3 regions of the Shigella dysenteriae genome follow, and region 1 is predicted to be linked to each of the others. Evidence: predicted binding sites of a transcription regulator. Region 1 holds the regulator's gene; each other region holds the start of a gene.
The links. Region 1 encodes PhoB, which activates phosphate uptake and scavenging genes when phosphate is short. Its sites were predicted from a motif close to CTGTCATAAAACTGNCNNAT; they were not measured.

Region 1 (4,278 bases):
TGACGGCGGCTGGCTTCTTGCTGCAATTCGTCCAGACGCGTTAACCAGTTTAGTGATTGTTGTTCTTGCTGCTGCGCGGTAAGTAACTGTTTTTCTTCGTCAGTAAGTACCTGCAAACTCGCTGTCAGCGATTGCACTTGTTCCGGCGTGAGCAACGCGACGCCGCTGGCCTGCGCTTGCAGCTTCTCCAGCTCAGTGCGGGCCGATTTGTGCTGCTCAAAAACCATCGCCGAGATTTGCCCGTAGATTTCAGTGCCGGTTAACTCCTCGAGCAATTCCGCGCGTTCTTTGGGTTTGGCATTCAGGAAGGCAGCAAATTGCCCCTGCGAAAGCAGCATCGAACGGGTGAAGCGCCCGTAATCCAGTCCGGTTAACGTCGCCGTCAGTTCCAGCTTATCTTTCACTTTGTCGGCGAGAATTTTGCCATCGGCGCAGCGCGCCAGCTCTACGCGTGGCACCTGCAAATTACCGTCGGGTTGGTTACGCGCCCGATTCTGGCTCCAGAACGCGCGATACGCTTCACCTTTCACTTCAAACTCCACCTCCGCCAGACATTCGGCGGTATCGCGGGTCATGAGATCATTTTGCGATTGTGAAACGTTAGAGAGACGCGGAGTTTCGTGATACAGCGCCAGACAAATGGCGTCCAGCAGGGTGGTTTTCCCCGCACCGGTTGGGCCGGTAATGGCAAACAGCCCGTTGCTGGCGAACGGCTCGCGGGTGAAATCAATCTTCCATTCGCCTTTTAATGAGTTCAGGTTTTTCAGGCGCAGGCTGAGAATTTTCATGCTTCGTGTTCTCCGGCGAGGGTATGCAACGTCGTGGTGAAAAGATGCTGCAGACGTTGCTGCTGCGACTCATCCAGTTCTTCCAGTGCCAGACGGCGATTGAACACCTCTTCGACGCTGAGTTCGCTGAGGGTTTCACGCTGTTGGCTGGCTAACACACGCTCGCGCTGTTCACGACTCCGGCGTACCAGTAATACTTCAACAGGCAATGATTCGGTTAATGTCTGGATTTTGCGCTGAATATCATGCAGATACTCATCAGTAGTGATTTCGATATCCAGCCAGACAGGCGGCTCCTGCGATACATCGCGCCACTGTTCCAGCTGTGCGGTAATCGACGCCAGATCGCCTTTCAGCACTGCCATGGGTTGCGTTACCGGTACGTTCAGGTTTTCCACGCTCTCTAATTTGCCGTTTGAAAATGTCACCAGATGGACATATTTACTCTTTCCGCATTCATCAAAACTCAGTGGAATGGGGGAGCCGCAATAGCGAATATGTTCCATGCCGCCAATAATCTGTGCGCGGTGAATATGCCCGAGCGCGATGTAGTCGGCTGGTGGAAAGTTTTGTGCCGGAAACGCGTCCAGCGTGCCAATATAAATGTCACGCACGGCGTCACTTTTACTGGCCCCCACGGTCGTTAAATGTCCCGTGGCGATGATGGGCAGAGGCTGATCGCCGCGCAGTTTGCAGGCATCGGCATAGTGTTGTTGATAATAATCAGTAATAGCTGCCAGCAAATGCTGCTGTTTTTCAATTCCGTTAAGCCCCGCCTGGCTGGTAATAATGTCACGCGGACGTAAAAACGGTATGGGACACAGCACTGCGCCTGGCGTCCCGTCGCGACGAGGCAAGATTTGCGGCGCATGTCCGGCGCTGGCGACCACGGTCGTATTGAGGAACGCCATGATATCGCGCGATTCATTCAGCGTGGCGACCGAGTCATGGTTTCCTGCCAGTACCACCAGATGACAGCCAGTTTGCTGTAAATTGACAACAAAACGGTTGTATAACGTGCGGGCGTAACTGGGCGGCGAGCCGGTATCGAAAACATCACCGGCAACAATAATCGCATCCACCTGATGGGTTTGTGCTGTCTCCAGCAGCCAGTCAAGAAAAGCCTGATGTTCAGCTTCGCGGCTTTTACTATAGAAGTTCTGGCCGAGATGCCAGTCTGAGGTGTGAAGGATGCGCATAACGGTTCCCTGGCGAAAAAGCATGGGCGCGATTATACCCAAACAGATGTGCCATTTGCTTTTTTCTGCGCCACGGAAATCAATAACCTGAAGATATGTGCGACGAGCTTTTCATAAATCTGTCATAAATCTGACGCATAATGACGTCGCATTAATGATCGCAACCTATTTATTACAACAGGGCAAATCATGGCGAGACGTATTCTGGTCGTAGAAGATGAAGCTCCAATTCGCGAAATGGTCTGCTTCGTGCTCGAACAAAATGGCTTTCAGCCGGTCGAAGCGGAAGATTATGACAGTGCTGTGAATCAACTGAATGAACCCTGGCCGGATTTAATTCTCCTTGACTGGATGTTACCTGGCGGCTCCGGTATCCAGTTCATCAAACACCTCAAGCGCGAGTCGATGACCCGGGATATTCCAGTGGTGATGTTGACCGCCAGAGGGGAAGAAGAAGATCGCGTGCGCGGCCTTGAAACCGGCGCGGATGACTATATCACCAAGCCGTTTTCGCCGAAGGAGCTGGTGGCGCGAATCAAAGCGGTAATGCGCCGTATTTCGCCAATGGCGGTGGAAGAGGTGATTGAGATGCAGGGATTAAGTCTCGACCCGACATCTCACCGGGTGATGGCGGGCGGAGAGCCGCTGGAGATGGGGCCGACAGAATTTAAACTGCTGCACTTTTTTATGACGCATCCTGAGCGCGTGTACAGCCGCGAGCAGCTGTTAAACCACGTCTGGGGAACTAACGTGTATGTGGAAGACCGCACGGTCGATGTCCACATTCGTCGCCTGCGTAAAGCACTGGAGCCCGGCGGGCATGACCGCATGGTGCAGACCGTGCGCGGTACAGGATATCGTTTTTCAACCCGCTTTTAACGCCTTGCTCATCGGACGCAGAGCAGGGCTTATGATTTCTTAACTGGAGTATCTTACGTGCTGGAACGGCTGTCGTGGAAAAGGCTGGTGCTGGAGCTGCTACTTTGCTGCCTCCCGGTTTTCATCCTGGGTGCATTTTTTGGTTACCTGCCCTGGTTTTTGCTGGCATCGGTAACGGGACTGCTTATCTGGCATTTCTGGAATTTATTGCGCCTTTCATGGTGGCTGTGGGTGGATCGTAGTATGACCCCGCCACCGGGGCGTGGTAGCTGGGAACCGCTACTATACGGCTTACACCAGATGCAGCTGCGAAATAAAAAACGCCGCCGTGAACTGGGCAATCTGATTAAACGCTTTCGTAGCGGCGCGGAGTCGCTGCCCGACGCAGTGGTGCTGACCACGGAAGAGGGCGGTATTTTCTGGTGTAACGGTCTGGCGCAACAGATTCTTGGTTTGCGCTGGCCGGAAGATAACGGGCAGAACATCCTTAACCTGCTGCGTTACCCGGAGTTTACGCAATATCTGAAAACGCGTGATTTTTCTCGCCCGCTCAATCTGGTGCTCAACACCGGGCGGCATCTGGAAATTCGCGTCATGCCTTATACCCACAAACAGTTGCTGATGGTGGCGCGTGATGTCACGCAAATGCATCAACTGGAAGGGGCGCGGCGCAACTTTTTCGCCAACGTAAGCCATGAGTTACGCACGCCATTGACCGTGTTACAGGGTTACCTGGAGATGATGGATGAGCAACCGTTGGAAGGCGCGGTACGTGAAAAAGCGTTGCACACCATGCGCGAGCAGACCCAGCGGATGGAAGGGCTGGTGAAGCAATTGCTGACGCTGTCGAAAATTGAAGCCGCGCCGACGCATTTGCTCAATGAAAAGGTTGATGTGCCGATGATGCTGCGCGTTGTTGAGCGCGAGGCTCAGACTCTGAGTCAGAAAAAACAGACATTTACCTTTGAGATAGATAACGGCCTCAAGGTGTCTGGCAACGAAGATCAGCTACGCAGTGCGATTTCGAACCTGGTCTATAACGCCGTGAATCATACGCCGGAAGGCACGCATATCACCGTACGCTGGCAGCGAGTGCCGCACGGTGCCGAATTTAGCGTTGAAGATAACGGACCGGGCATTGCACCGGAGCATATTCCGCGCCTGACCGAGCGTTTTTATCGCGTTGATAAAGCGCGTTCCCGGCAAACCGGCGGTAGCGGATTAGGGTTAGCGATCGTGAAACATGCGGTGAATCATCACGAAAGTCGCCTGAATATTGAGAGTACAGTAGGAAAAGGAACACGTTTCAGTTTTGTTATCCCGGAACGTTTAATTGCCAAAAACAGCGATTAATCCGCCTTTGTCATCTTTTATTGCCATAAGCCAGCCGATGCTGGCTTATTTTCTTTGCA
Region 2 (4,278 bases), 480 kb from region 1:
AGGCATTACGCCGCACGCCAGCGCCGATGGTCTATATCGGCAATCTGGGGCGTGAGTTGAGTTTACCTGCGGCTAATCTGAAGCTGGAAAGCAAGCTGGCAATTATGGAGCAGTATGTTGGTAAAAAGGTCATTGATGCGGTCATCGTCGGGCCAAAAGTGGATGTCTCGGCGGTGAAAGAGCGGATTGTGATTCAGGAGGTGCTGGAGGCCAGCGATATTCCGTATCGTCATGACCGCCAGTTGTTGCATAACGCACTGGAAAAGGCGTTACAGGCTTTAGGTTAACGGAAATCCGAAGGAAAATTCCGGCTTCCTATTGAAGACAAAGTGCGCGTTGTTTATGCCGGATGCGGCGTGAACGCCTTATCCGGCCTACAAACCGCGCTAATTCAATGTATTGCAGAATCATGTAGGCCTGATAAGCGTAGCACATCAGGCAATTTTGCTTTTGTCATCTGTCTTCTTCGTTATCCTGTCACGAGGCCGCGATAAACAATTCACGCAACTGATGCAACTGGTCACGAATTTGTGCCGCTTCTTCGAACTCCAGATTTTGCGCGTGTTGCATCATCAACCCTTCCAGTTCATGGATCTTCTGCTGCAACGCTTTAGGCGACATATCCATCGGCACATTATCCGGCTCAACAATCGGGCGCGATTTTCCTCTGCCCTTCGCTTTGGTTTTAGCAATGTTCTGCCCCAACGCCAGGATATCGACCACTTTCTTGTTCAAGCCTTGCGGCGTAATGCCGTGTTCCTCGTTGTACTTCTGCTGTTTCTCGCGGCGACGTTCGGTTTCGCCAATCGCTTTCGCCATTGATGGGGTGATCTTATCGCCGTAGAGAATCGCTTTACCGTTAACGTTACGTGCCGCACGACCAATGGTCTGGATCAACGAACGTTCGGAACGCAGGAAGCCTTCTTTGTCAGCGTCGAGGATCGCCACCAGCGAAACCTCCGGCATATCCAGACCTTCGCGCAGTAAGTTGATCCCCACCAGCACGTCGAACTCACCCAGACGCAAGTCGCGGATAATCTCCATACGTTCGACGGTGTCGATATCCGAGTGAAGATAACGCACGCGCTCGCCATGTTCTTCGAGATATTCGGTGAGATCTTCCGCCATCCGCTTGGTCAGTGTGGTGACCAGTACGCGTTCGTTAATTGCCGCTCGCTGACGAATCTCCGAAAGAAGATCATCAACCTGTGTCGCCACTGGCCGCACTTCGATAATCGGATCAAGCAATCCGGTTGGACGCACCACCTGATCCACCACATCGCCGCCGGATTTTTCCAGCTCATAATTACCTGGCGTCGCCGAAACATAGATGGTTTGCGGCGCTAATGCTTCGAACTCTTCAAATTTCAGCGGACGGTTATCCAGCGCTGATGGCAGGCGGAAGCCGTATTCCACCAGTGTCTCTTTACGCGCCCGGTCACCGCGATACATGCCGCCAATTTGTGGAATGGTGACGTGAGATTCATCGACCACCAGCAGCCCATCGGCAGGCAGGTAATCAAACAGCGTCGGCGGTGGCTCACCCGGTCCACGACCAGAGAGGAAGCGCGAGTAGTTTTCAATCCCCGAACAGTAGCCCAGCTCGTTCATCATCTCCAGATCAAACTGGGTACGCTGGGTCAGCCGCTGCTCTTCCAGCAGTTTGTTGTTTTCCAATAGCACTTTGCGTCTGGCGGCCAGCTCTTCTTTGATCTCCTCCATCGCCTGTACGATGCGCTCGCGCGGTGTGACGTAGTGCGTTTTCGGGTAGATGGTAAAACGTGGAATGGTGGAAACAATCTGCCCGGTTAGCGGGTCAAATAACGACAATCGTTCCACTTCCTCGTCAAACAGTTCCACGCGAAGTGCAATGTCATCCGATTCTGCCGGGAAGATATCAATCACCTCGCCACGAACACGGAAAGTACCACGCTGGAATGCTTGATCATTACGAGCGTATTGCAGCTCCGCCAGTCGGCGCAGAATCGCGCGCTGATCGATAATCATACCGACCGTGAGATGGAGCATCATCTTGAGATATAAATCAGGATCGCCCAGACCATAAATCGCGGAAACAGACGCGACCACAACCACATCACGCCGCTCCAGCATCGCTTTGGTGGCGGACAAACGCATCTGTTCGATATGTTCGTTTACCGAGGCATCTTTCTCAATGAAGGTGTCGGAACTCGGTACATAGGCTTCTGGCTGATAGTAGTCGTAGTAGGAGACGAAATATTCCACCGCGTTTTCCGGGAAGAACTCTTTCATTTCGCCATACAGCTGGGCCGCCAGCGTTTTGTTGGGCGCAAGTACCATGGTAGGGCGCTGAAGGTCAGCAATGACATTGGCAATGGTGAAGGTTTTCCCGGAACCAGTCACACCAAGTAACGTCTGGTGCGCCAGGCCATCTTCCAGCCCCTCTTCGAGACGTCGAATCGCCTCTGGCTGATCGCCAGAAGGTTTAAAAGCGGAATTCAGTTTGAACGGTTTACTCATGAGTCGCTACCTGAAGGAGTTGGGCGGGCAGGTATGTAATTTTACTCGTCGTACTTAATTATGCCAACAAATTATACTGGATAAAAAAACAGTTCATCACCATAATATTTCTGTTACAGCGTAAACTCCGCTGTCAATCATGAGCAAAATTTACTCTGTGGCGAGATAAAACTCGGACCTTACCGGGTTATCCCCAAAGCAACGGCTTTTTTAACATTTGTCAAGATGAGTGATGTCAGTTTTATGGCAAGAGATGCCTGTTCAGTGACTGCCATTGCAATTATCTAACCAGTTAAAAAATAAAAGATATTTCTTTGAGCCGTCTTTAACGCCAATTCGCGTGCAAGCCGCGTATTCTCTCGCTTGCCTCGTGTTTTCTAACTCTAATACACATGGTTATCCACAGGAATAGTGGATAACTGTCTGCAGCCCCTATCCCCCGCCGCCTGGGCAATTCCCACATTCGCCGCATGATGCGGAAGTAAAATTTTTTTCGTGATTATTTTAGAATTTAATTGGTTAAATTGCAGTCAATCGAAGACGCGATCTCGCTCGCAATTTAACCAAATACAGGATAGCTACAACAAGGCAAGGTCTATGTACTTTCCGGTTGCCGCATTTTCTGGATTTTCTGCAAGCCAGGGGATCTCTCCCAGCAGCGGCGCGGGAATCATGCGGGTGAGCGTGGTCATATATTCAGCGTGACGTTTTCCCGGAGGCGTGACATCGTTCGCCACCCAACCCGCCAGAGTCAGCCCGGCGTGTTGTATCGCCTGTGCCGTCAACATCGCGTGATTAATACAGCCAAGTTTCACGCCAACCACCAGTATTACCGGCAGTTGTTCCTGTGTTACCCAATCCGCAAAAGTGAAAGTGTCAGAAAGGGGCGTAAACCAGCCGCCAGCGCCTTCCACTAACACCCAGTCAGCCTGTTGTTCAAGCGCGCGTAATCCGGCGCTCATTACCGATGATTCTATCGGCCTGCCCTCTTGCGCGCTGATGATGTGCGGTGAGGTGGGTTCTGCGAAGGTGTAAGGATTTACCGTTGCGTAATCCAGCTGCAGGCTGCTGTTGCGCTGTAACGCCAGCGCGTCACTATTACGTAAACCCTCCGGGGTCTTTTCGCTGCCAGAGGCGACCGGTTTATAACCTGCCGTCCGATAGCCTGCTGCCTTTGCGGCTTGTAAAAGTGCACAACTGGCGACAGTTTTCCCCACTTCGGTATCCGTTCCGGTGACAAAATAACGTTTACTCACGAACAATCACTCCCAAAAAAAGATGATACGTCAGAGGATATCGCCCCTGTTGTTGCGGCCAGGCCAGTTGCAATCGCTGCAACTGTGAACGCGTTAATATTCGCTGGTCGCGCCCTTCATGAAGATGCGTGGCACCGATGCCTTTCAGCGAACGCATGGCACTGAGCGCATCATCAAACCATAGTGTGATGGGCTGAATACGATGTTGATAATGCACGCCGTTCAGCGACTGTTCGATTTCATCTGGCGGTAAAAAGCGATTAGCATGCGGGCGCTCGTCCACCGCCTGCCACGCCTGATGCAGTTCGGGTAACGATCCCTGCACCAGCGTGGTAAACGCGACCACGCCTCCGGGGTGCACCACCCGATACAGCTCGCGGAGTGCCGTGGATAAATTACCGCACCACTGCACCGCGAGATTGCTCCATGCAAGATCGAACGTCGCAGTCGCTAACGGCAGGGATTCGATATCTCCCGCCAGATAATGGTCTGCTGCATCCTTCTGGCGTGCCTGAATAAGCAT
Region 3 (4,278 bases), 1.6 Mb from region 1:
GTTTTCGGGCTGGTACTGAGCCTGACAGGGATACAGTCGAGCAGCGTTCAGGGGCTGATGATCATGGCCTTGCTGTTCGGTTTTGGTGGTTCCTTCGTTTCGCTTCTGATGTCCAAATGGATGGCATTACGATCTGTTGGCGGGGAAGTGATCGAGCAACCGCGTAACGAAAGGGAACGTTGGCTGGTCAATACTGTAGCAACCCAGGCTCGTCAGGCGGGGATCGCTATGCCGCAAGTGGCTATCTACCATGCGCCGGACATCAACGCTTTTGCAACCGGTGCGCGCCGTGATGCCTCTCTGGTTGCTGTCAGCACCGGTTTGCTGCAGAACATGAGCCCGGATGAAGCCGAGGCGGTAATTGCTCACGAAATCAGCCACATCGCCAATGGTGATATGGTCACCATGACGCTGATTCAGGGCGTGGTGAACACCTTCGTTATCTTTATTTCCCGTATCTTGGCGCAGCTTGCCGCGGGTTTTATGGGCGGAAATCGTGATGAAGGTGAAGAGAGCAACGGCAACCCGCTGATCTACTTTGCGGTTGCAACGGTTCTGGAACTGGTGTTTGGTATTCTGGCGAGCATTATCACCATGTGGTTCTCGCGTCATCGTGAATTCCATGCTGATGCCGGTTCGGCAAAACTGGTTGGTCGCGAGAAAATGATTGCCGCGCTGCAGCGCCTGAAAACCAGCTATGAACCGCAAGAAGCAACCAGCATGATGGCTTTCTGCATTAACGGTAAGTCGAAATCGCTCAGTGAGTTGTTCATGACTCACCCGCCGCTGGATAAACGAATTGAAGCTCTGCGTACGGGTGAATACCTGAAGTAATATTATGAAGTAAACACTAAAAAGCGCGTCCTGATCGACGCGCTTTTTTTATGCCCTGGATCGTGGCTGAGTGATACGTAAACCACTGACACAGGCAGCAATCACTGCCAGAATAGCCGCAGCCATCAGCGAGACGTGTGTACCATTATCTCCAAACTGATTTAGCATCAGCGCCACCAGCGCCGCGCCGCTACTCTGACCCAGTAGACGAGCCGTTCCTAACATGCCACTGGCTCCACCGCTACGTTCGCGAGGAGCGGAGGTAATAATGGTGTGGTTATTGGGTGACTGGAACAAGCCAAATCCAGCGCCACATAAGATCATCGGCCAGATAATATTGATATCCGCAGGTGACGCGGGCAGCAGAACCAGGGAAAAAAGCCCCGCAGCCATGATGAATAATCCTAAAGCACCCAGCAATCCTGCATGTACGCGTTCAATCAAATAGCCTGCCAACGGAGCCATCACCATCGTTGCTAACGGCCACGGTGTCAGAAGTAAACCTGTTTCGACTTCACTACGCCCGAGCACGGTTTGCAGGTAAAAGGGCAGGGAAACCATTGCCAGCATTTGTGCGCAGAAAGAGCAAACAGATGTGCAAATAGAAAGTGAAAACAGCGGGATACGCAGTAAATCCACCGGTAGCAGCGGTACGGGAAGAGAAAGCTGGCGGCGAATAAAGAAAATACCAACAACAACCATCACCACCAGTTCCGCAGCAATTAACGTCAGCGATTGCCCCTGAGCGAAACCACTCAACGCAGTGATAAGCAGGCCGAAGGTTAACGCGTTCATCACGGCGCTGGGCAGGTCGAAACGAGGTTTACTGGCGCGAGAACCATTGGGTGGCAGAAAACGCATCGCCAGAAGCAGGGCGATAATACCTAACGGTACGTTGATTAAAAATAACCATTTCCAGGATGCGATGGAGAGGATTGCTGCAGCAATTGTCGGCCCGGCAGCAGAAGAGACGGCAACAATAAACGAGTTTATGCCCATCCCTCTACCCAGAAAACGTTGTGGATAGATCAGGCGGATAAGTGCGGTATTAACGCTCATCAACGCTGCACCGCCGAAACCTTGTATGACACGCGCAAGGGTGAGCATTTGCAGCGAATCAGAAAGGGCGCAGAACAGTGAAGACAACAGAAAAACGACCAGACCGCATTTATAAATACGTCGATAGCCAAACATATCGCCCAGAAACGAAAACGAGAGCAGGGAGATGACAATGGCGATTTGATAGGCGTTCACTACCCAGATGGAACTGGCTGGCGTGGCATGAAGGTCCGTGGCGATTGTTGGCAGGGCGACGTTGGCGATTGCGCCGTCAAGGACAGCCATCGAAATACCAATCACAATGGTTAATATCGCACCGTATCGCTGGGGCAACGGCAGGCCGTCGGCCTGAACTTTTGGCATAGGAATTTTATATCTTTAGTGAATAATCAACAGGGGTATGATTCTAGCACTGATATTCACGGTGGATGTCGCAGAATTGTAACTAACCGGCAAAAGATGGATTGCGACCACCCTGGTGCGAAATTATAATAAAAAACAGTTCTGATTTTTATAAAACACTCGCAATGAGGTGATAAATGGCTAACGCAGATCTGGATAAACAGCCTGATTCTGTATCTTCCGTGCTAAAAGTTTTTGGCATTTTGCAGGCGCTGGGTGAAGAGCGCGAAATAGGGATAACCGAGCTGTCGCAGCGCGTCATGATGTCAAAAAGCACCGTTTATCGCTTTTTACAGACCATGAAAACCTTAGGTTATGTGGCGCAGGAAGGGGAGTCGGAGAAATATTCCCTGACCCTGAAATTGTTTGAACTGGGCGCTCGCGCGTTACAAAACGTCGATTTAATTCGTAGCGCAGATATCCAGATGCGTGAGATCTCCCGCCTGACCAAAGAAACTATCCACCTCGGCGCACTGGACGAAGACAGTATTGTTTACATTCACAAAATTGACTCTATGTACAATTTGCGCATGTATTCACGGATTGGGCGTCGTAATCCGCTGTACAGCACCGCGATTGGTAAGGTGCTGCTGGCATGGCGCGATCGCGATGAAGTGAAGCAAATACTTGAGGGCGTGGAGTATAAACGCAGTACCGAGCGGACCATCACCAGTACAGAAGCGTTATTACCGGTTCTGGACCAGGTGCGCGAGCAGGGGTATGGCGAAGATAACGAAGAGCAGGAAGAAGGACTGCGATGCATTGCGGTTCCGGTATTTGATCGCTTTGGCGTGGTCATTGCCGGTTTGAGCATCTCCTTCCCGACGTTGCGTTTCTCTGAAGAGCGTTTACAGGAATATGTCGCAATGTTGCATACCGCAGCGCGCAAAATTTCTGCACAAATGGGTTATCACGACTATCCGTTCTGATGAGAGTAAGAACCTGTCGGAATATCAAACAGACAGGTTCTTTATTTAGCATGAGAAAAATAAAGTTGAAGGTGGCGTTATATTAAACGCGCTTGCTATAAGAGTATTTTACTCATGAGTGAGAATCTGGTTATTTATTACACTTAACCATTATCGACCACGATATTGCTTTTGCGTAACAGCGGGCAATCTGTTATCCCCAAAAAACCACTTTTAGTGTGCAAGTATTGTACCGTGCTGGTGCCTCTGGCAGTCAGATAGGTACATTGCAAACCTAATCCTGCGGCATTCTCTTTGCTTCCAATCAAAACGCCATATCCGCTGAGTAATAATCCTATCCATACCAGTGCTATCAGCATAACTGTGCGAATGATGAATCGCATTACAACCTCTTCTCTTTTTATGTTCGCTTAATCGTAGCGGCAATATGCGCTGAAGCAAGCGACTCATTCCGAAAAAGCACGAATATCGACATAGTTAGGCGCTGTTTAACTAACGCATGCTAGTTTAATGACATAAGGTAGGTGAAACGGAGATTGGAGTGAAAAAGTTTCGATGGGTCGTTCTGGTTGTCGTGGTGTTGGCTTGCTTGCTGCTTTGGGCGCAGGTATTCAACATGATGTGCGATCAGGATGTACAATTTTTCAGCGGAATTTGTGCCATTAACCAGTTTATCCCGTGGTGATATCATTTTTTCAGCACTAGATTTTCTGGTAATGACTCCAACTTATTGATAGTGTTTTATGTTCAGATAATGCCCGATGACTTTGTCATGCAGCTCCACCGATTTTGAGAACGACAGCGACTTCCGTCCCAGCCGTGCCAGGTGCTGCCTCAGATTCAGGTTATGCCGCTCAATTCGCTGCGTATATCGCTTGCTGATTACGTGCAGCTTTCCCTTCAGGCGGGATTCATACAGCGGCCAGCCATCCGTCATCCATATCACCACGTCAAAGGGTGACAGCAGGCTCATAAGACGCCCCAGCGTCGCCATAGTGCGTTCACCGAATACGTGCGCAACAACCGTCTTCCGGAGCCTGTCATACGCGTAAAA

Region 2: the regulator PhoB is predicted to act here: its motif matches at 2,730-2,749, upstream of uvrB (excinuclease ABC subunit UvrB).
Region 3: the regulator PhoB is predicted to act here: its motif matches at 2,402-2,421, upstream of kdgR (DNA-binding transcriptional regulator KdgR).

What each region holds. Positions count from the first base shown of each region.
Region 1 covers NZ_CP055055.1:1,103,636-1,107,913, forward strand. Annotated here, with positions in the region: gene sbcC (exonuclease subunit SbcC) at 1-788, opposite strand, end outside; gene sbcD (exonuclease subunit SbcD) at 785-1,987, opposite strand; gene phoB (phosphate response regulator transcription factor PhoB) at 2,177-2,866, shown strand; gene phoR (phosphate regulon sensor histidine kinase PhoR) at 2,924-4,219, shown strand.
Region 2 covers NZ_CP055055.1:1,587,982-1,592,259, reverse strand. Annotated here, with positions in the region: gene yvcK (uridine diphosphate-N-acetylglucosamine-binding protein YvcK) at 1-287, shown strand, start outside; gene uvrB (excinuclease ABC subunit UvrB) at 478-2,499, opposite strand; gene bioD (dethiobiotin synthase) at 3,078-3,755, opposite strand; gene bioC (malonyl-ACP O-methyltransferase BioC) at 3,748-4,278, opposite strand, start outside.
Region 3 covers NZ_CP055055.1:2,691,318-2,695,595, reverse strand. Annotated here, with positions in the region: gene htpX (protease HtpX) at 1-834, shown strand, start outside; gene HUZ68_RS12895 (MFS transporter) at 883-2,256, opposite strand; gene kdgR (DNA-binding transcriptional regulator KdgR) at 2,433-3,224, shown strand; gene HUZ68_RS12885 (YobH family protein) at 3,368-3,607, opposite strand; gene mgrB (PhoP/PhoQ regulatory lipoprotein MgrB) at 3,766-3,909, shown strand; one part of gene HUZ68_RS12875 (IS1-like element IS1B family transposase) at 3,952-4,278, opposite strand, start outside.